Regions from separate parts of the Blautia sp. 1001283B150304_161114_C9 genome, predicted to be linked through region 3. Evidence: a T-box and tRNA genes for the amino acid it is inferred to sense, from the RefSeq annotation. Region 3 holds a T-box; the other regions hold tRNA genes.

Region 1 (8,233 bases), on a different contig from region 3:
CTTCCTGGTCATGGGTAACATAAATGAAAGTGATGCCGACTTCCTGCTGGATCTTCTTTAATTCTACCTGCATCTGTTTACGGATCTTTGCATCCAGTGCACCCAGGGGCTCATCTAAAAGCAGAACCTTCGGCTCATTTACCAGAGCTCTGGCAATGGCCACTCTCTGCTGCTGTCCACCGGAGAGCAGAGTTACATCTCTTTTCCCAAAGCCTTCCAGACCAACCATCTTCAGCATACGCTCCACCTTCTGGGCGATGACAGTTTTATCGACCTTCTTCAGATTCAGCCCGAAACCGATGTTCTCCGCCACATTTAAATGAGGAAAAAGAGCATACTTCTGAAACACAGTGTTAACCTCTCTCTTGTACGGGGGAAGCTTGGAAATCTCAATCCCGTTAAACAGTACTTCTCCGTCACTTGGTTCTTCAAAGCCTGCAATGATTCGAAGAGTGGTTGTCTTTCCACATCCGCTGGGTCCCAAAAGCGTCAGGAATTCCTTTTCGTAAATATCCAGATTGATGCCGCGCAAAACCTGCTGATCATCAAAATTCTTGGTCAGATTTTTTAACTCAATCAGTTTGTTCATCATCTTTTCCTTCCTCTGAATGTATTTTTCTCTGTTTTTTATAATCCGGCTGTTCCAAAAGCATTTGCCGGCTGTTCAGAATATTCGTGAAAGCTATAGCATTTATTTTTTCTTCTTTGTTATCAGTGAATAAACAATAAAAATAGCCAGTGTAGCTGCCAGCAATATCGTACACAACGCATTGATCTCCGGCGTCACTCCCGTTTTCAGCTGTGTGTACACCTTGATCGGCAGCGTAGACAGACGCGGTCCGTTTACAAAAATACTTATTACCACATCATCCATGGACATGGCAAACGCAAGCAGCGAACCTGAAATTACAGCCGGCATAATTAACGGCAGCGTAATATCCCGGAAAGCCCGGAAAGGTCCCGCACCCAGATCCCTTGCTGCCTCTTCCAGCGCCGGATCCATGCCTGCCAGTCTTGCCTTCACTTCCATCAGAATATAAGGCACACAGAATACCGTATGACCTATTAACAGTGTCAGCATGCCAAAGGGCAGGTTCAGCATATAAAAGAATGCCATCAGCACCATACCAAGGATGATCTCCGGTATCATTAACGGCAATATGGAAATGTATTCCAGTGCCCCTTTTGACTTCCAGTGAATCCTTGATAACCCAACTGCACCCAGAGTACCGATCACTGCGCTTACCAGACAGCTTAATACCCCAAGGATCAGACTGTTCACCAACGCTTCCAGCATTGCTCTGTCATGGAAAAGTTCCTGATACCATTTCAGGGAAAAGCCTGTAAATTTCACTGGCAGTTTAGATTCATTAAATGAGAAGACGATCACTACTGCAATAGGGAGATACATCAGAAAGAAAATCAGCCCCATATAAAATCCGGCAAATCTTGAATTCTTTTTCATCCGATTCCCTCCAGTTCTCTGGCATTTGTCACTTTCCTGTAAATCATGATCAGTACAGTTGTAAGTACCATCATCACCACAGCAAGTGCTGCTGCAAAGGGCCAGTTACTTCCTCTTGTCATCTGATCCTGGATCAGGCTTCCGACAAGTACCACTTTATTTCCACCCAGGATATCTGCAATAAAGAACAGTCCCATGGATGGCACGAAAGTCAGGATCACACCCGAAAGCAGCCCGGGCAGTGTAAGCTTCAGTGTTATAGTAAAAAATGCCTGCAGTCTGGATGCCCCAAGGTCTCTGGCAGCCTCCACATAAGACCAGTCCAGCTTCTCTGCGCTGGAGTATACAGACATGATCATAAACGGGAGAAGCACATAAATCATACCGATCACAATTGCCGGGTAGCTGTACAGGATAGACAGCGGTTTCTCAATGATCCCAAGTTTCATCAATACAAAGTTCAAAAGTCCTTTTTTCTGCAAAATAATAATCCAGCCATACAGACGGATCAGGGAATTTACCCAGAACGGCGTAGACAACAGAAGCTGTGCCTTTTTCTTTCTGTGCTCCGGCAGCCTCGCCATGAAATACCCGAACGGATAGCCGATCAAAGCGATTACTATCGTACTGGTAAATGCCAGCTTCAGTGATTCCACAAATGTATTCAGATATACAGGTTCCAAAATATTTCTGTAATTGTCCAGCGTAAATTTCCAGGTCACCCCAAATCCTCTGGACGGCGTAGCAAAACTCAGCGCCACCATATAGATAAGGGGGCATACTACAAACACAATAGTAAAAATGTACAGTGGAAGTGCCATCCATGCAGAACTGTCAGAACGGTTTCTACGCTTCTTCATGAATGTCCTCCCTGTCTACCAGTACTACATCTGTCGGCAGAAAACTGCATCTTACTGTCTGGCCTTCTGCGACGGATGCGTCGATTCCGTATCTGCTGGCGATCAACTGTGTACCATCACTCAGCTTCAGAGTTACACGAAGCTGACCTCCTGCAAAGTTCTTCTCTGTAACAGTTGCCTGTAAACCTGATACACTATTCTTATTATGTGCATCCAAACCACCGCCTGACACACTTATATCAACAGTGTCTCTGTGATCTGTACCGGTATCACCGATTACAGCAGTTTCCTGTAACAATATATTTTCGCTTCTCACAGCCAGAGTTACTTTCTCTCCTGCTGACAGGTATTGTTTTCCCCCTGTATCCTCTGTATTCTGCTGACTTGTTTCAAGCTTTACAATTACCCTGTCATTTCCAATCTTTACGATTGCATTCTCTCCCTGAATACTCTCTGCAGCCCCATGCAGGATATTGGCATTTCCTACAAATGTTGCTACATAACTGGTCTTTGGATGATTATAGATCTCATCCGGTGTTCCGATCTGCTCAATACGTCCGTCCCTCATCACCGCGATCCTGTCAGACATATTGATAGCTTCTTCCTGATCATGAGTGATATAGATAAATGTAATTCCCAGCTTCTTCTGCAGATGCTTCAGTTCTATCTGCATCGCACGGCGAAGCTGCAGATCCAGTGCTCCCAGCGGCTCATCCAGAAGCAGTACCTTGGGATTATTCACCAGTGCTCTCGCAATGGCAACTCTCTGTTTCTGACCGCCCGAGAGTTCAGAAGGCTTTCTTTTTTCATATCCTTCAAGCTGTACCAGTTCCAGCATCTGAGAAACTTTTTTCCTAATCTCATTCTTAGGAACTTTTTTCAGTTTCAGACCATAGCCAATATTCTCCGCAACATTCATATGCGGAAAGAGGGCATAATTCTGAAATACCGTATTCACATCCCTCTGGTTCGGCTCCAGACCTGTCACTTCTCTGCCATCCAGCCAGACACTTCCTGCATCGGGCTGTTCCAGACCGGCAATGATCCGAAGTGTTGTCGTTTTGCCGCATCCCGAAGATCCCAGCAAAGTAATAAACTCCCCTTTACTGATCTCAAGACTGATATTATCCAGAACTGCTTCGCCTTCTGTAAAACTTTTCTTTATCTCCTTCAGTTCAAGTGAAACCTCTGCCAACTATACTCAGCTCCTTTCATGTAAAAAAGATACCTCTTTATACTAAAAAAGATACGAAACCACGCGTAAAAGCTCTCGCCCCTACATCGGTTTATGCCAATGCTGACGCCTGTTACAGTGCCAGTCTCTGCATGGTTTCGCATCTGTATATGTCCATTTTTCCAATTATAGATATATCCGGTCCGTTTTTGTTCCATCCAGTCTGCGTGCACTCCTGACCATGATGTCCACATAAGAAAACCGGAAATCAACCATTCTTCTTGATAGATTCCCGGTCATTATTTATTTGGTATAATCCAAAAGCTATATTAAAGGATAGGCCCGAGATTGTCAAGTAAATTTGTTACTGTTCACTCCGTTCACAGTAACTTAGCCAAAATTCATTCCAGATTGCCTGCGGCAATGGAATTTTGGCTTGTATGTCTCGGGATTTTTGCATATTCATGCCAAAACACCTCGCGGGATAGTGGCGTGTGGACAGTAACGTAAATTTCTCTTTACAATCATTTCAATTCCTACCGGCAATTTTAAGGTACTCACCATACGAACATCCATAAAAACATAAAAAATCCACTATACTCTGCTTTTCAGTATAGCGGATTTTCTATAAAATTACAATTGCCCAATATCTTCCAAGCTGAAAATGAGACTCGAACTCACGACCCCTTCATTACGAGTGAAGTGCTCTACCGACTGAGCTATTTCAGCTTATGCTGTAATCTGTCAGAAATTGATAATTCTGACAGCCACAGCATTTAGTTTATAATATTATTTCTTCTCTGTCAAGTCCTTTTTGACCGGTATTTCAGATACTGTTTTCGTCACCGGTTTCACTGCAGTTTTTACAGCTGCTTTTGTTTTCCCGGCAGCCTTGCGTACAGTTCTTGTCTTGGTGATGGATTTCTTGATCTGGCTGTGCTCGGCAGCAGGCTTTTTCTCAGTTTCTTCCGGAGTGCAGGTAAAGACTGCCACGCCAAGTGCCGGAAGCTTTACTGTGATGGAGTACTCTCTCTCATCACACTCAGCCTTCTTCGCCGCTTTAACTCTCGTATTTACTACACCATTACCACCATACTTTTTATCATCGCTGTTAAAGATTTCTTTATATTTGCCGGCAAAAGGAACTCCCACATTGTAGTTTTCATATGGGATTGCCGCGAAATTGCAGACAGCCAAAATAGTTTCTTCCGGTTTCTCTGTCTTTCTCATGAATGCGATCACATTCTCCTCATACTTCATCAGCTGAACCCATTCAAATCCATCATATTCATCATCCAGCTGATAAAGTGCAGGATGAGCAAGATACATATTATTGAGGTCTTTGACAAATACTTCCAGTTCCTTTGGCATATCTTTATCCGGTGCCATCATCTTGCATCCCGGATGAAGCATCATATAAGCATAAGCCTCTCTGATCTGCGCATTCTTCTGTTCTTCACTTCCCGGCAGCTTATCCGCAAAATCCTTCAATGTACCAACATCCCTGCTGCCAAGCGTCAGAATATAATGTTCGCAGTATGCATAGAGCATGGACATAGTCAGCTGATCATGGTAATTCTTTCTCTCAATAGGATCCTTACTCAGATATTCAAGCAGATCTTTTGTCCATCCGCCACTCCATTTATAGTCAAATCCCAGATGGTCATTCTCCACACTGTCTGTCAGCTCCGGCCAGAGTCCGTTCTCCTGAGCAACTAAAAGCAATCCGGGATTTCTCTCCTTTATCACAGAATTCAGATGCTTCAGAAATTCCAGAGCATCCAGGTTTTCATTGGTTCCGTAAATATTAGGTGTCCACTCTCCCTGATTTCTGCCATAGTCCAGATACAACATGGCATCTACATCATCCATACGCAGGCCGTCAGCATGGTAGACCTCAGCCCAGAAGCAGGCATTGGAGATCAGGAAATCCTTCACCATCGGGCTTCCGTAATTATAGAGCAGTGTTCCCCAGAATGGATGAATCGCCTCTGCCGGATTCTGTCTCTCATAAAGAGGTGTTCCGTCAAATTTCTCCAGACCGGAGGCATAACGTGGGAACTGTGCAGGTGTCCAGTCCAGGATCACACCGATCCCCGCCTGATGCAGCTCATCTACCAGCTTCTGAAAATCCGCCACGCTTCCAAATCTGGAAGTAGGTGCATAATATGCATATGTAGAATAACCACCTGTAATATCATCCAGGTATTCCATCACAGGATGGAGTTCCACATGGGTAAAATCTTCCTCTGCCAGAAATTCCACCAGCTCCTCAGCGGATTTCCATTCCTCCAGAGATGTTTCGTATATAGAAACCGGCTGTTTCCTGTCATCAAATCTGTGACGCTCTTTCATCCAGTCTCCGTCATTCCACTGAAAAGCACTTACATCTGCTACCACAGATGCTCCCTCAGGATCATGGTCTGCACTGTTCCCATAAGGATCAGCCTTTAACAGAACTTCGCCGCCTTTGACTTTAATTTCATATTTATAATGTGTCCCTGCCTCTACCCCGGGTACAAACAGCTCAAAGATACCGGACATAGGCATACGATGCATAATAGTCGCACGTCCGATCCATCCATTAAAATCACCTGCAATATTTACACTCACTGCGTTCGGAGCCCAGACAGCAAAAAGAGTACCTTTCACTCCTTTAATCTCCATAGGGTGTGCGCCCAGCTTCTTATATGCCTCATAATAAACACCCGCGCAGAAAGCCTTCTCCTCTTCCTCTGTGATCTGGCATGGAAAAGCATAGGGATCATAACATTCTGTCTCTGTCTCTCCCATTTTTATAAGGAATCTGTATTCCGGCACCTTGCGTACAGGAAGCAATACTGCAAAATATCCGGCCTCGTCTTCTTTCTCGCAGACATAGGTTTTCTTTCCGCTGATCACACTGACTTCTTCTGCATCAGGAAAAAATCCCTGAATAAGAACTCCGTCCTGTGTGATCCTTGGTCCCATCACATCTCTGGGAGCAGTTTCCTCTCCATACACAATAGCTTCAATCCTCGGCCAGTCCATATAGCCGTATACTTTTTCGTCCATAGCTGTGCTACCTCCCCGATTGTCAGAAATACGATGATCGGTTACTCTTACCGGCAGCGTATTTATGGTACATTAAACGTCACCTGTAAACAATAACAAATCAAGTTATGTTTATTTTAGCATCTTTGCACAAAAAAATAAAGAAAATTGTTTGACAAATTCCCTTTCCTGCGCTAAATTTATGTTATTAACTATGGAAAGAATCTTGTTCCGGATACTTTGCTTCTTTCCATCACAACAAGGAGGATACAAAATGGGAAACAAAGCCTTTGACGTAACCGCATTAGGCGAATTATTGATTGACTTTACTGAAAACGGTAACAGCGCACAGGGAAATCCGATGCTGGAAGCCAATCCAGGCGGTGCTCCATGCAATGTGCTTGCAATGCTTGAAAAACTTGGCAAAAAAACTGCATTCATCGGCAAAGTCGGAAACGACATGTTCGGAACCCAGCTTAAGAATGCTGTAGAGGAAGTAGGGATCGATACCCGCAACCTTGTGATCGACAACGAAGTACACACAACACTTGCCTTCGTACACACCTATCCTGACGGAGACAGAGATTTCTCCTTCTACCGTAACCCGGGAGCAGATATGATGCTCACCAAAGATGAAATCCAGGAAGACCTGATCAGAGATTCCAGAATCTTCCACTTCGGAACTCTTTCTTCCACTCACGAAGGAGTACGCGAGGCAACCCGCTATGCCATCGACGTTGCAAAAGAAGCCGGATGTATCGTCAGCTTCGACCCGAACCTTCGCCCGCCATTATGGAAATCTCTGGATGACGCAAAGGCAGAGATTGAATATGGCCTTGGCAAATGCGATATTCTGAAAATCTCAGATAACGAAGTTGAATTCCTGTTCGGAACTACAGACTATGACAAGGGTGCCGCACTTCTGAAAGAGAAATACAACATTCCGCTTATCCTTATCACACTTGGAAAAGACGGAAGCCGCGCTTACTACAAAGACATGAAAGTGGAAGCTGCTCCTTTCCTTCAGGAAAAGACTATCGAGACAACAGGTGCAGGCGATACCTTCTGCGCAAGTTCCTTAAATTATGTTCTGGAACATGGTCTGGACAATCTGACAGAAGAGAACTTAAAAGAACTGCTCACATTCGCAAATGCGGCAGCTTCTCTGATCACCACACGCAAGGGTGCTCTTCGCGTTATGTCCACCAAAGAAGAGGTTCTTGACTTTATGAAGTCAAGAGGATGTTAATTTATATATTTCCTTAATGGACAATAATGAAGCCCGCTGCACTGCCAGACAGGGCTTCATTTTAATTCTCATATTTACACCGGACTGTTTACGCTGATACCGGTTCCGGTTTGTTACTATTATAATAAGGATGTGTTTTTATAATGAATTCATCAGATAATTTTCAGGATTCTGCTCTTTCCCGTCTTATGCCCTTGATGAACAGTTCTTTTACTCCCGGACAGGCACAGGCTACTGTGGACAATTTTCAGGATTTGGATCAACGGCAGATTGCACAGGCTGAATTATATTATTTCTCGGGACGTGCAGAAGAATGCAGAAATATTGCGGAACTTTATCTCCAGGACAAAGATCTCTGTCTGCGCCTGTCCGCAGCACTTTTATATTCTTTTTCCAATCTTACTCTGGGCAATCCATCTGCCTCCAAAATGGGATTCAGAAATATTCAGGAA
Region 2 (8,233 bases), on a different contig from region 3:
GGAATCCAGCGTATCAGCCAGTGTTCCATCCAAATCAAATATACATGCTTTAATCATCTTTTGTCATCCTCTTAAGTTAATTCCTGATTTCTTCATTTCATAAAATAATCTGGCAACCGGGAGTCCTACCACATTATTGTAATCTCCGCTGATCCCCTTTACATAAATTCCGAAAAGTCCCTGGATGCCATAGCTTCCAGCCTTATCCATAGGCTCTCCTGTAGCAACATACTCTCTGATCTCCTCATCTGAAACCGGATAAAACGTCACATCTGTACTTTCATAAAAAGTATGTTCTGTCCAGACTTTTTCTTTCTTTTCCCATACAGAAACGCCGGTATATACCTGATGAGTATTTGCCTGAAGTTTCTTTAATGTATTCACTGCATCCTCTGTATCATGAGGTTTGCCAAGGATCACATTCTCAAACACTACCACTGTGTCAGATCCGATCACAATTGTTCCGTCGGCACTATCTTTCATAGTACGGATAACAGAAGCTGCTTTATCCGAAGCCAGCTGTTTTACTGCCTCTCCCGGATTGTCTGAGATACGATTCTCATCACCTGATGCAGGCAGCACTTCAAAATCCACGCCAGCCCGTTCCAACAGTTCTTTTCGTCTGGGTGAAGCAGATGCCAAAATAATTTTTCTCATAATAACCTCTTCTTTCCTGTCATAGTATACCTTGTATCTTTTTGGTATGCAACTGCTTTCATTAACTCTTTCCATAAAATTTCGCTTTTCTTTTTATCTGAAAAGTATTAAAATAACAATAACCTATAGCTGAATAAAATGGTGTCAGGAGTAAAAGATATTTTTATCCTGACTCGCTGTCAAAAATAGGAGAATATCAGAAAGGAGTTTATGATTATCATGGCTAAAATTAATAAATACTGGGGATATGTTGCAATAGGTGCCCTTACAGCAGCTGCTGCCGGTGCTGTAGCTGCCCTTATTGCCAAAAAAGGATCCTGTAAAGAGGATTTTGATTTTGAAGATGACTTTGATGATTTCGATCTGACTGATGAAAAGGAAACTGCTAAGGAAGATCAGGAACCTGCCGAAGATTTCCAGTCCTGGGAACATACAGGCGAACAGTCTGCAACAGATGACACCGAAAGCGAAGAAGCTGAAGAAGCTGCTGATACAGACGATTCTGAGAAGTCTTCCGATAAAGCTGCTGAAGTTGAGATTAAAGATGCAGAAGAGGAAGAAGATGCCGATGAACCCGAGAATTTTGAAGAGACTATGGACGCTGCATCTGAATCTGAAGAATAAACGTTACCGTTCACAGTAACGTAACCAAAAAGGAATGTTACTTCACGATTATACAATCGTAGAAGCAACATTCCCTTTTTATTCTGATTATATTACTATTTCAGTCTCATTATGCTTTCGGAAGTTTAAATGAGCTCTTCAGAGACACGATACGGTTGAATACCGGTGCACCCTCTTTAGAATCATGGATATCTGCACAGAAAAATCCTGTTCTTACGAATTGGAAGCTGTCATAGCCTTTTGCTTCCATAAGTGCTGGTTCTACATATGCAGTAACTTTTGTCAGAGAGTTCGGATTTACATTCAGAGAACCATCTTCTTTGTTGTATACACCCTTCTCCTCGTCTACGATATTCTCATAGAGACGTACTTCTGCTTTTCCTGCCTGACTTGCTTCTACCCAGTGAATGGTTCCTTTTACTTTTCTGCCATCCGGCGCATTGCCACCCTTTGTTGCAGGATCATAAGTACAGTGTACAACACGTACAGTTCCATCTTCATCAGCTTCATATCCTGTACAGGTTACAAAATATGCGTTCATAAGACGAACCTCTGTGCCCGGGAACATTCTCTTATATTTCTTAGGCGGATCTACCATGAAGTCTTCTCTCTCAATATAGAGTTCTCTGCCAAACGGTATTTTACGGGTTCCCAGTTTTTCATTCTCCATATTATTCGGAGCTTCCAGATATTCCACTTCGCCTTCCGGATAATTATCGATCACAAGCTTGATCGGATCAAGAACAGCCATCAGACGGGGACGTTTCAGTTTCAGATCCTCACGGATGCAGTATTCAAGCATTGCATAGTCAACAGAGCTGTTTGCTTTGGATACACCACAGAGTTCTACAAACATTTTGATGGATTCCGGTGTAAATCCACGGCGGCGCAGTGCTGCGATGGAAACCAGACGCGGATCATCCCATCCGTCTACGATGCCTTCCTCTACCAATTTCTTGATATAACGTTTACCTGTAACTACATTTGTCAGATACAGTTTTGCAAACTCAATCTGCTTCGGCGGCTGTGGGTATTCCAATTCTTTTACAACCCAGTCATACAGTGGTCTGTGATCCTCAAACTCCAGAGTACAGATGGAATGTGTGATTCCCTCAATCGCATCCTCGATGGGATGGGCGAAATCATACATTGGATAGATGCACCATGTATCACCTGTTCTGTGGTGAGTCATATGAGCAACACGGTAGATAACCGGGTCGCGCATATTCATGTTCGGAGATGCCATATCGATCTTGGCACGAAGCACTTTCTCTCCGTCTGCATATTTGCCTTCTTTCATCTCTTCAAAAAGCTGCAGGTTCTCTTCTACACTTCTGTTTCTGTATGGACTTTCTTTACCCGGCTCTGTAAGAGTTCCACGATATTCACGGATCTGATCTGCTGTCAGGTCACATACATAGGCTTTGCCTTTCTGGATCAGCTTTACAGCAGCTTCATACATCTGTCCGAAATAGTCAGATGCAAAAAACAGTCTGTCTTCCCAGTCTGCACCAAGCCATTTGATATCTGCCTTGATGGATTCTACAAACTCACTCTTTTCTTTGGTCGGGTTTGTATCATCAAAACGCATGTTGAACTTGCCGTTATATTCCTGTGCAAGACCATAGTTTAAAAGAATAGATTTCGCATGACCGATATGAAGATATCCATTCGGTTCCGGCGGGAAACGCGTATGCACGGTGTCATAAACACCCTCTGCTAAATCTTTATCAATGATATTCTCAATAAAATTTTTGGAAACTGTTTCGTTCTCCATCTTTTTCCCTCCTGTTGTCGTATTTTATACTGTTTTTTCACACATCTATATATAAAAAATACAACTGAATATTTTTTATGTCGAATGAATTTATATTATCATTGGAAATTCCATCTGTCAACCGTTTACACAACAGTGACAGGCCTTATATTTCTCAGACGTTACTGTTCACTCCGTTCACAGTAATGTAGCCAAAATTCATTCCAGTTTGCCTGCGGCAATGGAATTTTGGCTTGTATGTCTCGGGATTTTGGCATATTCATGCCAAAACACCTCGCGGGACAGTGGTGTGTGAACAGTAACTCTCAGACTCATCTGCACTCTCTTTCAGCAGCTCATATCCTTGACTAACATCTTGCAAAATATTATAATTATATCAACATATCAAGGAGGTGCGGCAATATGAGTAATGCACTACCAATTGAAGATTTAAGTAAAACTTACCTGGAACATTCTATGGTTATCAATAACTTTGTTATCAAGATCGGCAGCCAAATCAAAGACAGCTTATGTCGTGTCTTTGGTGACGGTGTTCAGTATGAATGGCGTGAAAATGATGATAAAGTAATCATTCCTGACGTATCAATCATCTGTAACCTGAGAGACCGTAAGAACATTTCTTTCACTGGCATTCCCCGCTTTGTGATGGAAGTTTTGTCCAATGCCACAGAAGAATATGATCGACATGAAAAGATGGATATTTATTGCAAGGTCGGTGTCTCTGAGTATTGGATCGTTGACTGGAGAAAAAAATCTGTAGAGATTTATCTCTTCGATTTCAAAGAAGATGGCACTGGTTATCCGTATCTTTATAAGACTGTCACAGCCCAGAATAAAGAAGATTTACATCTGGTTATGTTTCCGAATTTGAAGATAACCTTTGACGAGCTGTTCGACATTGGTGAATATTAACGAAAAATAAGGCATAAACCAAGGAGATAGTTTACTCTTTTTTATTTGTTTCAGAATGTTTCAGAATCACTTGCATATTGATTTCCTGATCTGCATATGCTATAATGCCAGTAGGCGAAAAGAAATAGCAAGTCCATGTAGACAAAAAGAATGAAGCCCTCAGTAGTGCGAATACTGGGGGCTTCTTCTTATTTTTTATGGCAGACAAGAAACTGCCAGGTTAGTGTTGCCCTACTTATCTCCGTCTAACCATTTGCAAACATAATAGGCGGCTATGCTTGCCATAAAGGAGACAAGAAAAGAAATAGCAAGATTCTCCATATAGGCTTCATCTCCTCCCGTTGCCGGGTATCGGTTGGACAACACTGTAAGTATAACATATCTCTTGTCATTCTGGAAGTACAAACAGTTCTTAGAAGTATATCAAAACTTCTGTTCTGATTACTTTTGAGTTACTGAAGTTCAAGAAATCCTTTATTTTTAAGCAATAAAAAAAGCTGATGACGGGAATTGAACCCGTGACCCCTTCCTTACCAAGGAAGTGCTCTACCTCTGAGCCACATCAGCATTGTGTCGGATTTACCGCTCACATTTAAATATACTATCAGAACTTGTTTGTATTGTCAATCCCTATTTTTAACTTTTTGATTTTTATTTTTGGGTTTTATACAGATATCTTTCTATTTTTGATATTGCTCCAACTGCTCTCTGATCTTGATTCGGATACGCTGTAATGCATTATCTATGGATTTGGGTGTTTTTCCCATGATCCGGGCAATCTCTCCGTATCCGTTTCCTGCCAGATAATATTCAAGAACCTGGTTCTCCATTGGACTTAACGTTGCTGTTATCTCCTGCTCCAGATCCTGGACATTCTCCTGGTCAATAATGATAGACTCCGGGTTCTCTCCCCAGTTATCTCCAAGATGTTCTTCATTTTCCCCATCCTGTTCGCTGAGGGAAATATAGGAATTCAGTGGCTGGTGCTTCTGCCTGTTGGAACTCTGGATGGCGTTGTAGATCTGTCTGTCCACACATATACTGGCAAAGGTCTGAAATGCAGCATCTCTGTCCGGCTGGTAATCGCGGACTGCCTTAAACAGTCCGATCATACCTTCCTGTATCAAATCATCGTTCTCCCCGCCTATCAGGAACATGGTCCTTGCTTTCTTGCGGACCATGTTCTTGTATTTTTCCATCAGATAGTCGAGGATTTCTGATTCCCCGTTTTTGAAACGGGAAATTAATTCTTCATCTTTAATTCCGTCATACTGTTTCATCAATTTAACCCTTCCGTTTTTCTGAAAATCTCTATCATTCGCCCAGAGGGCTTCTTATAACATAACAATATTGTGGAATAATTTTCTGCTGCAAAAATTCCTCTTAATAATCGCTGCACATCCTCACGAAGCCTTTATCTCAGTCTGAGATAAACTTACTTCTTCTGCAGTCTCTGACGTACAATCTCATATCCAAGTACTCCGGCTGCCACAGATGCATTGAGGGAATCAATGTCACCCTTCATAGGAATAGATGCCACGAAATCACACTTCTCACGGATCAGTCTGCTTACACCTTCACCTTCATTGCCGATCACTACGCCGATCGGACCTGTCAGGTTAAGATTGTACATGGTTTCACCGCCCATATCTGCACATACAAACCACATGCCCTGTTCTTTCAGTTCATCGATGGTATGTCCCAGATTGGTAACTTTTGCAACAGGTGTATAGTTTAATGCACCTGCTGAAGTCTTGGCAACTGTGGAAGTCAGGCCAACTGCTCTTCTCTTGGGAATAATCACCCCATGTGCACCTGCAAGGTTTGCTGTACGGATGATTGCACCAAGATTATGAGGATCCTCAATATTATCCAGGATAAAGATAAAGGGATCTTCTCCTTTTTCCTTTGCCTTCGCAAGAATATCTTCTACACTTGCATATTCATAGGCTGCCACCTGAGCGATCACGCCCTGATGTGCGCCTGTCTCGCTTAACTGATCCAGACGTTCTTTTGCCACATAATTAATAATCGTATCTTTTTTTCTTGCCTCTCTGGCAATAGTGCGGACCGGTCCGTCCTGGCATCCGTCCAGGATAAAAAGCTTATCTACACATTTGCCGGAACGAAACGCTTCCAGAACCGCATTGCGTCCTTCTATCTGTTCACTCATATCTTATCCTCTCCGATCCCTGCACGGACCAGTTCTATGATCCTGCTGAAATCATCTTTTAAATATAAATAGCCCATCAGAGCTTCAAACCCTGTTGCCCTGCGGTAGTCTGCCATAGTTGCATGTTTGGCCATTGTAGGAGAATGAGCATTCCTTCCTCTTCTGTAAACGCTGTGTTCCTCCTCTGTGAGCATGGGTTCAATCACTTCCATCATGGAAGACTGGGTTCCTGCCTTAACCAGACTGCTGGCTTTTCTGTGAAGCTGGTTCACCGGACAATTGCCTTTTTTTACAAGGATCGTGCGGATTACCAGTTCATAGACGCCATCTCCGATATACGCCAATGTCAGCGGAGAATAGGTTCGCAAGTCTTTATCTTCCAAATGAAACAACTGATGAAGCATGCCTTTCAAACTACTCAAATTCTCTTCATTAAGTCCGTTTGTTTCACTCATATCATTTAAGCTCGTTTCCATTTTACTCCCTCGCGGGTATCCTTAAGGATGATTCCCTTAGCCAGAAGCTCATCTCTGATCTCATCTGCTCTTGCGAAATTCTTTGCTTTTCTTGCTTCCTGACGCTCTGCGATCAGGTCTTCGATTTCTTTATCAAGGATTTCTTCTGTTTTCACAGCCTTCAGACCAAGTACATCGCATAATTTCACCATTGTGTCAAGAAGTGCTCCTGCAAATTCTGCGGAACTTGCCTCTGATACATTTGTATTTGCAAATTTAACCAGTTCAAAAATTGCTGCCAGTGCATCTGCTGTGTTGAAATCATCATCCATAGCTTCTTCAAATTTCTTTACGAATTCCTGTGCCTGTGCAAGCAGTTCTTTCTCTGCATCTGTTGCAGTTTCTGTCTGTGCTGCTGCTTTTCTGTCCTTTAAGTTTGCTGCTGCATCTGTGATACGTTCTAATGCATTCTTTGCAGCTTCCATCAGATCTGCGCTGAAATTCAGCGGACTTCTGTAATGTGCGTTCAGCATGAAGAAACGAAGCACCTGCAGGTCATACTGTTCACTGATTTCACGAACAGTACGGAAGTTTCCAAGAGACTTGGACATTTTTCTGTTATCAATATTTAAGAATGCATTGTGCATCCAGTATTTTGCAAAGATTTTGTCGTTGCAGCATTCACTCTGTGCAATCTCGTTCTCATGGTGAGGAAAGATCAGGTCTTCTCCGCCTGCATGGATATCAATCTCATCACCAAGGTATTTTTTCGCCATAACAGAACACTCAATATGCCATCCCGGACGTCCGTCACACCATGGTGAAGGCCAGGATGGTTCTCCCTCTTTCTTCGGTTTCCAGAGAACAAAATCCAGTGGATCTTCTTTCTGGTCTTCACCGGATACCTGCAGAGAACGGAAGCCGGACTGCAGATCATCCAGGTTCTTGTGCGAAAGTTTGCCATATTCTTTGAACTTCTTAACTCTGAAATAAACAGTACCGTCTGCTGCCGGATAAGCATATCCCTTATCAACCAGAGTCTGGATCATACTGATCATTCCGTCGATTTCCTGTGTTGCCTGTGGATTGGTTGTGGCAGGTTTTACATTCATGCCATCCATATCTTTCTTACACTCTGCAATATAACGCTCGGAAATTTCCTGTGCGCTTACGCCCTCTTCGATTGCTTTCTTGATGATCTTGTCATCTACGTCTGTAAAATTGGAAACATAGTTTACTTCATAGCCTTTGTATTCCATATATCGGCGTACGGTATCGAAGATGATCATCGGACGTGCATTTCCGATATGAATCAGGTTGTATACAGTCGGACCGCAGACATACATACGAACTTTTCCCTCTTCGAGAGGTACGAATTCTTCTTTTCTACGTGTCAGTGTGTTAAAAAGTTTCATGTTCTATTCCTCCAGTTTTCTCTATCATTAACTCTCTTTTCTTTCATTAAGAAGACAGATTGCCTGAGACGCAATTCCTTCTTCTCTTCCCGTAAATCCCAGTTTTTCCTCTGTAGTGGCCTTAATGTTCAGCTGAGACTCATTGATTCCCATTGCTTTCGCCATATTGGCTCTCATCTGTGGAATATGAGGTGCCATCTTTGGTTTCTGTGCAATAATC
Region 3 (8,233 bases):
TCTGCGTATCTGAGAAGGTGATACATAAATATCATTTTCCCCCGGAAGATAATTTTCACATCGGATAAACCCATATCCATCGGGAAGTACCTCAAGGATTCCGTCTGCTCTCTCTCCACTGTCAAGCTGTACTGCCTCTGCCGGGGCATGATACTGTGTACGTTCCGGTGTTTTGTTATACTGGGGGATTCTCTCTCCGTTACCTTCCACTTCACTCTGCTGCGGTTTCTCCCGGACTGTTTCCTGTTTTTTTGTCTCACCTTCCAGTTCATCTTCGTGAAGCATTCTCTCGATCAATTCCGGTTTTCTCAATGCTGAAACCCCTTTTAATCCTCTGGCTTTTGCCAAATCCTTTAAAGTTGCCAGTGATAATGATTCATACTTTTCTCTCATAAAATAATCCTCTGCTTTTTGTTTTGATTGTTAATATTGATAATTATTTTTATTTTTGTTTTTCTGATTTCCTATGTATCTGAGCAATTTATTCTTTATTAACTTTTCCTGTAACAGTTAGTGGGATAATCTGTCTGAAGTGACACGAATATCAGATCTGCAGCAATGCATATCGCAGGAAAATTATACTCCTGCTCCTGTGTCGACAAGTTAATTCCTGTAGTAATCCTGTCTGCACACCGGTATCTTTATATTTATCTTAGCACATCTTCTTCATAATTGACAATACCATATTATTCCAAATCTTTATTATTGGCAAGCTGTTTTATACGTCATAAAACTGATATTATCGACATAAAAGCAGAAATCCGGAGACATAAAATATGTCCCCGGATTTCCGGTAAATCAGATATTAATAACACTTATTTAAGAAGACAATTAATGTACCAGATTTCCCACTAATCCATAAGAAACAATATACATAATGACAGTTGCCATAATAATGCCACAAAAAATTGCCAGAGAGGACTTCTTAATATCAATTTCCAGAAGAGATGCAATCAGAGATCCTGTCCATGCCCCTGTTCCCGGAAGTGGAATTCCCACAAACAGCATCAGTCCCCAAAACTCATATTTCTTTACCTGATCACTTTTTCTCATTGCCCTGTCTTCCAATTTCATAACAAGTCCCCGAAAGAGTTTCGTCTTTTTTAAAACCTTGAAAATCTGTCTGATAAACAACAGAATAAACGGAATAGGAATAATATTTCCAACAATACACAGTGGAATTGCCTTTGCAGCCGATATCTTAAGTAAGGATGCTGCAAGCAATCCTCCCCTGAGTTCCAAAAGCGGAATCATTGAAATAATAAAAACTGCCCCTTCCGGTGAAATATATTGTGACAGATTCTGCGAGAACCAATGTACCAGTGCTTCCATAAAACCTCCTAACTTTTACTTCAGATAATCCTTCAAAAAATCAATAAATTTCTGCATTTCTTCCTTTGTTCCAACAGTGATACGAAGAAAATTGTCAATTCGGTCCTTCTGGAAGTAACGAACATAAATATGCTGCCCTCTCAATGCCTCAAAAAGTTCTTTCGCATGGCAGGTTTTATGCGTAGCAAAAATAAAGTTAGACATAGAATCCTGAAAAGAGAATCCCAGTGCCTTCAATTCTTTCTTTGTCCATTCTCTTGTCTCTATGATTTTATTACATGTCTCATCAAAATATGCTTTATCTTCAACTGCCGCCACACCTGCAGCAATCGCTGTACGGTCCATAGTATAAGAATTAAAAGAATACTTCACATCATTCAGGAATCTGATCAGTTTCTCATTTCCACACGCAAAACCAATTCTCATCCCAGCCATAGAACGCGACTTGGAAAATGTCTGTACGACCAGAAGGTTGTCATATTTTTCAATCAATGGAAGCGCCGACTGACCACCAAAATCCACATAAGCCTCGTCCACGATCACAATCACATCAGGATTATGGCGGATAATATCCTCCACTTCCTCCAGCGGCATCTCCACACCTGTCGGCGCATTCGGATTCGGGAATACAATTCCTCCGTTTTCTCTGAAATAATCTTCCTTCCTTATATGAAAGTTCTCATCCAGTGCCGGTCTCTCATATGGAATGCGAAACAGGTCTGCCCATACATCATAAAAAGAATATGTGATATCCGGAAAAAGAACCGGCTTCTGTGAATTAAAGAATGTAAGGAAACTCATGGCAAGCACATCATCGGAACCTACTCCCACAAAAACCTGTTCATCCTTCAGCCCGTAATTCTTTGCAATGGCATGTACCAGTTCTCCTGCTGTAGGATCCGGATAAAGTCTCATAGTATCTGTATCCATCTCCCTCAACGCCTTCTCCACTCCAGGTGCCGGCGGATACGGATTCTCGTTGGTATTCAGCTTGATCATATCCGGCTGATTGGGCTGCTCGCCTGGTGTATATGGTATTACTTTACGTATATTTTCTTCCCATCTGCTCATTTATCTGATCCCTTTCATGTTTTTTATTGTTTTTCACTTTCGTCAGTATAACATTAATCTCTATTTTCGTAAATCAACTTTTTGCATTTTACTGATTGACAAACCCACTTTGCAAGTCTATAATAGGCGGCAGAAAAGATAAGAAGAATCAAAACGTTGAAGAGAAGAGTACGCTGAGGAACGTTACAGAGAGAAATGTATACCGGTGCAAGCATTTCATCGCGAACCAGCCGAAGACCACCTCTGAGTGACTTTAATACAGTCCGGTGATTCCGTTACCATCGAATGAAGCGGTTCTGATCAGATGATTTATCCATCAGTAATGTATCAGAACAACCGGGGTGGAACCGCGAGTAATGTTATCTCGTCCCCTACAGTATTTAACCGTACTGTAGGGGATTTTTTTATTCTTTCTTTTACCCCTTCGCAGTACAAAAACCTGTTACTGTTCACTCCGTTCTCAGCAGCACGCTCCGCGGGATATCAACAGTGAACAGCAACTATAGCAAATCCATACTAACGTAAAGGAGATAATCATCATGATCGTAACATTAAAAGACGGCTCAAAAAAAGAATACGCTGAAGCAAAATCCGTAATCGACATTGCTTACGACATCAGCGAGGGACTTGCACGTGCTGCCTGTGCAGGAGAAGTAAACGGAGAAGTTGTAGACCTGAGAACAGTTATTGACAGTGACTGCGAATTAAACATCCTGACAGCAAAAGATGAAAAAGGACTTGCAGTTCTCCGCCATACAGCATCCCACGTACTTGCCCAGGCAGTACAGACCTTATTCCCGGATGCAAAGGTTGCTATCGGACCTTCTATTGATACAGGATTCTACTATGATTTCGACTGCCCTCCATTCTCCCGTGATGACCTGGATGCAATCGAAAAAGAAATGAAAAAGATCATCAAAAAAGGCGCTAAGATTGAACGCTTCACAAAATCAAGAGAAGATGCCATCGCATACTTCCAGGAGAAAAATGAACCATACAAGGTAGAACTTATCGAAGATCTTCCGGAAGGCTCCGAAATCTCTTTCTATTCTCAGGGAGACTGGACAGACCTCTGCGCAGGTCCTCACCTTATGAGTGTAAAGGGTGTAAAAGCATTCAAGCTTCTCTCCTCTTCCAGCGCTTACTGGAGAGGCAGCGAAAAGAACGCAATGCTCACACGTATCTACGGAACAGCTTATGCTTCCAAGGATGAGTTAAAAGAACATCTGGAACAGATGGAAGAAGCAAAAAGACGTGACCACAACAAACTTGGCCGTGAGATGAAGATCTTCACAACTGTAGACGTGATCGGTCAGGGACTTCCACTTATCATGCCAAACGGTGTGATCATGATGCAGGAGCTTCAGCGCTGGATTGAAGACGAAGAAGCAAAACGCGGATATATCAGAACAAAAACTCCGTTAATGGCAAAGAGCGACCTCTACAAGATTTCCGGACACTGGGATCATTACAAAGAGGGCATGTTCGTTCTCGGCGACGAAGAAACAGACAAAGAAGTATTTGCGCTTCGTCCTATGACATGCCCATTCCAGTACTATGTATACAAAGCAGAACAGCACAGCTATCGTGATCTGCCTCTTCGTTACGGTGAAACATCCACTCTGTTCCGTAATGAGGATTCCGGGGAAATGCATGGTCTGACACGTGTACGTCAGTTCACGATCTCCGAAGGTCATCTGATCGTAAGACCTGACCAGATGGTAAAAGAATTTAAAGACTGTATCGCACTTGCACAGTACTGCCTGCAGGTTCTTGGTGTAGAAGAGGACGTAACCTATCACCTTTCTAAATGGGATCCGAACAACAGAGAGAAATACATCGGTGATGCAGAAGTGTGGAATCAGACAGAAGCTCATATCCGCCAGATGCTTGAAGAACTGAACATTCCATTTACAGAGGATGTTGGAGAAGCTGCATTCTACGGACCTAAGGTTGATATCAATGCCAAAAATGTATACGGAAAAGAAGATACAATGATCACGATCCAGTGGGATGCTCTTCTTGCTGAACAGTTTGATATGTACTACATCGATGAAAATGGTGAGAAACAGCGTCCATACATCATCCACCGTACATCCATGGGATGCTATGAGAGAACACTGGCATGGCTGATTGAGAAATATGCAGGTATGTTCCCGACCTGGCTCTGCCCGGAACAGGTTCGTGTAATTCCGATCTCTGAGAAATTCCACGACTATGCCGCCAAAGTGGAAGCACAGTTAAAAGAAAGCGGAATCCGCTGCTCCGTTGACCAGCGTTCCGAGAAAATGGGCTACAAGATTCGTGAAGCACGTCTTGCAAGAGTTCCATATATGCTCATCGTCGGTGCCAAAGAGGAAGAAGAAGGCAAGGTTTCCGTAAGAAGCCGTTACCTTGGTGATGAAGGAATGAAAGACCTTGGTGATTTCCTTGCAGCGATCAAAGAAGAAATCAAGAATAAAACAATCCGCAAAATCGAAGTACAGGAAGAGAATAAATAATCTTCCCTTTCAGATAAGTACAGAAACTGTTATTTCTGTTAAAAACGGGGCTGTCGTCAATGAACTTTTGGTTCATACGACAGCCCTGTTTTATTATTCTTTCACTTTTTCCTCAAAATATCAGCATTTTAACCGAATCAAGTAAGTCCTCTGGGAGGTTGCAAAAAGCAATAATCAGTGAGGGATTTGCTTGTATCAGTAGGAATACCAGCTCCTTCTGATATCCAAAAGACAGAAAATAGTTTTACGAAAACGAATAAGTTTAGTTTTTTTACTTTTCACAATTAAATCAGGTAACTTACTTGCTTCGTTCAAATCAGACTATCTCCCGTATCATTCAGTTTTTTACAAAAATTGTCGTATTTTTGCCTGTCAGGAATCTCACAATCATTATCTCCATTTATGCGAAAATATTATGAAAATTTTCGCATAAATAAAACTTTCTTTTTGTGAAATTAATAAATTATTATAAATTCTTTTTTGTGCAACAGGGATAAATTATGCAAATATAACTAAAACTACTTGATTTTTTCTGAAAACGTGCTACGATAAACTTACAAAAACGATTTAGGAACGAAAAACAAAAAACACAAGTCAGGAGTCTGACCAGACTGAAAACTCAATATGGGGAAATATCAGGCAAAAACTGAAAATCAATCATTACAGGGAGGTAATAACATGATGAAGAGAAAAGCTATGGCAATCACATTAACAGCAGCTATGCTTGCAGGCCTTACAGCAGTTCCTGCATGGGCTGAAGATGCAGCAGCAGACGAAGGTAAAGTTTTAAACATTTATTGCTGGAATGAAGAATTCAAATCCCGTCTGACTGACCACTATCCCGGATATGAAGAAGTTGACGGAACTCATGGCAAGATTGGAGATGTGGATGTTGTATGGAACATCACTCCTTCTGATGACAATGCGTATCAGAATAATCTGGATGAGACTCTTCTGAAACAGGCCGATGCAGCAGCAGATGACAAAATCGACCTCTTCCTTGTAGAAGCAGACTATGCTTTGAAATATGTAAATACTGATTATACAATGTCTGTGGCAGATCTGGGAATCACAGATGAGGAAGTTGCAGACCAATATCAGTACACCAAAGATGTTATGACAGATTCTGATGGTAACTTAAAGGGTCTTTCCTGGCAAGGCTGCCCGGGTGCTATGATCTACAGAAGAGATATTGCAAAGGAAGTATTCGGAAGTGATGATCCGGCAGAGGTTCAGAAGAAAGTTGCAGACTGGGATACATTTAAGGCAACAGCTGAAGAGCTGAAGGAAAAAGGCTATCAGATGACTTCCACTGTAAATGATGCCTACCGTGTATTCTCTAATAATGTAACTTCCCCATGGGTTGTTGACGGAAAGATCACTGTTGATGACAATATCAAAAACTGGGTAGATATGTCCAAGGAAATGGTTGATGCCGGAGAAACAGCTACCTATGAATTGTGGAGCGATGACTGGAGCAAGGGCTTCTTCAAAGACAGCAATGTATTCTCATATTTCGGACCTGCATGGTTCATCGACTTCTCCATGAGTGCTGACCAGGATGGTTCAGTTGGTAAAGATGGCGGCTGGGCTGCAACAGAAGGACCACAGGGCTTCTACTGGGGCGGAACATGGATCACAGCAGCTACAGGCACAGACAATCCTACACTGGTTGCTGATATCATGAGAACGATGACAACTAACGTTGACGTTATGAAAGAAATCGTTACTGCTGATAATGACTTCGTAAACAATAAACCTGCCATGGAAGAAATGGCTAAAGATGAGAACTACGGCGATGCAGTTCTTGGTGGACAGAATCCTCTGGCTATGTTCTGTGCAGGCGCTGATAAGATCGATCTGAGTAACATGAGCATCTATGATCAGGGTTGCAACGAAGAATTCCAGAATGCCATGAAGAACTACTTCGAAGGCAACGCATCTTATGATGAAGCTCTCGACCTGTTCTATAAGGCAGTTGTAGAAAAATATCCGGAACTTTCCTATTAATTAAACAGCAATTAAACAGTAAAACCTGTGTGCCTGCCTGACCATCAGGCAGGCACACTTTGAATTACAGCAGACTATGGAGGAAGATAATGGCAAAGAATAATAACCATAAAGCGGTCAGCTATAACAAATGGGGATATATCTTCCTGATACCATTTGTAGTAGTATATCTCATATTCCAGCTCGTTCCGCTTATCAGTACAATTTATAACAGTTTCTTTGAAAATTACAGATCTGGATTAACGCAGATAGGACCGAATTTTGTGGGACTTGCCAATTATGCAAAACTCTTTCAGGGTGGTGATATCTGGATCTATTTTAAAAACACAATGATCATGTGGGTAATGGGATTTATCCCGCAGATCCTGGTTTCCCTGCTCCTGGCTGCCTGGTTCTCCAATCCAAGCCTCCGGCTTAAGGGACAGCGCTTCTTCAAAACAGTTATTTATCTGCCAAACCTGATCATGGCATCCGCCTTTGCAATGTTATTCTTTACCTTATTTGCAGACGGCGGTCCCATCAATGCAATGCTGATGCAGTCAGGAATACTGAAACAGGCATATTCCTTTTTCAGCCATGCCTGGAGTGCCAGAACCCTTGTTGCAGTCCTAAACTTTCTGATGTGGTTCGGAAATACAACTATTCTTCTTATGGCAGGTATGATGGGAATTGACTCCTCGCTTTACGAGGCAGCTGAAGTAGACGGCGCAACTTCCTCACAGATTTTCAGAAAGATCACTCTTCCACTCCTTCGTCCAATCCTGATCTATGTTATGATTACATCCCTGATCGGCGGCATGCAGATGTTCGATGTACCTCAGATCCTGACAAACGGAACCGGCGACCCCATGCGTTCCACTATGACACTGATCATGTTCCTGAACAAGCATCTGTTCAGCAAGAACTACGGAATGGGTGGTGCATTATCCGTATTCCTGTTTATTATCACAGGAGTACTCAGCCTGATCGTATTCCGTTTTAATAAGATAAAAGACTGATGGAGGTGAGAAGAATGAATGAAAAAAACTCCAAAAATAAAAAAGGAATGAGCATGAAAGGTCAGCGTACCCTTGCCTATATCGTACTAATCATCATTTCCTTCTTCTGCCTGTTCTGGTTTTATGTACTGTTTATCAATGCCACCAGATCTAATGGCGCACTAAAAAAGGGATTCACAGCCATTCCCGGAGGACATCTCATTGAGAACTGGAAAAATCTTCTCGCAGGAACACTCCCTGTATGGAATGGTATGTTCAACAGTATTTTCATTGCTACCTGCTCAGCTGTTTTATGCACCTATTTTTCAACAATGACAGCTT

Evidence for each region. The T-box of region 3 lies ahead of thrS (threonine--tRNA ligase). A T-box ahead of a tRNA ligase gene usually reads a tRNA of that ligase, here a tRNA-Thr.
Region 1: it encodes a tRNA-Thr, which carries the amino acid that the T-box ahead of thrS (threonine--tRNA ligase) is inferred to sense. The anticodon was not compared.
Region 2: it encodes a tRNA-Thr, which carries the amino acid that the T-box ahead of thrS (threonine--tRNA ligase) is inferred to sense. The anticodon was not compared.

Annotation. Positions count from the first base shown of each region.
Region 1 covers NZ_JADPGO010000019.1:51,718-59,950, reverse strand. The annotation lists gene potA (spermidine/putrescine ABC transporter ATP-binding protein) at 1-592, opposite strand, end outside; gene I4V44_RS10970 (ABC transporter permease) at 692-1,465, opposite strand; gene I4V44_RS10965 (ABC transporter permease) at 1,462-2,325, opposite strand; gene I4V44_RS10960 (ABC transporter ATP-binding protein) at 2,312-3,520, opposite strand; tRNA gene I4V44_RS10955 (tRNA-Thr) at 4,156-4,228, opposite strand; gene glgB (1,4-alpha-glucan branching enzyme) at 4,289-6,553, opposite strand; gene I4V44_RS10945 (carbohydrate kinase family protein) at 6,807-7,781, shown strand; gene I4V44_RS10940 (helix-turn-helix domain-containing protein) at 7,925-8,233, shown strand, end outside.
Region 2 covers NZ_JADPGO010000005.1:30,291-38,523, forward strand. The annotation lists gene I4V44_RS03895 (HAD family hydrolase) at 1-57, opposite strand, end outside; gene I4V44_RS03900 (Maf family protein) at 64-657, opposite strand; gene I4V44_RS03905 (hypothetical protein) at 877-1,281, shown strand; gene I4V44_RS03910 (glutamine--tRNA ligase/YqeY domain fusion protein) at 1,391-3,058, opposite strand; gene I4V44_RS03915 (Uma2 family endonuclease) at 3,461-3,970, shown strand; tRNA gene I4V44_RS03920 (tRNA-Thr) at 4,466-4,537, opposite strand; gene sigH (RNA polymerase sporulation sigma factor SigH) at 4,651-5,253, opposite strand; gene rlmB (23S rRNA (guanosine(2251)-2'-O)-methyltransferase RlmB) at 5,406-6,143, opposite strand; gene I4V44_RS03935 (Mini-ribonuclease 3) at 6,140-6,619, opposite strand; gene cysS (cysteine--tRNA ligase) at 6,604-8,013, opposite strand; gene ispF (2-C-methyl-D-erythritol 2,4-cyclodiphosphate synthase) at 8,041-8,233, opposite strand, start outside.
Region 3 covers NZ_JADPGO010000001.1:121,028-129,260, forward strand. The annotation lists gene rho (transcription termination factor Rho) at 1-393, opposite strand, end outside; gene I4V44_RS00530 (COG2426 family protein) at 832-1,332, opposite strand; gene hisC (histidinol-phosphate transaminase) at 1,348-2,403, opposite strand; T-box leader at 2,551-2,778, shown strand; gene thrS (threonine--tRNA ligase) at 2,943-4,904, shown strand; gene I4V44_RS00545 (carbohydrate ABC transporter substrate-binding protein) at 5,586-6,914, shown strand; gene I4V44_RS00550 (carbohydrate ABC transporter permease) at 7,004-7,912, shown strand; gene I4V44_RS00555 (carbohydrate ABC transporter permease) at 7,927-8,233, shown strand, end outside.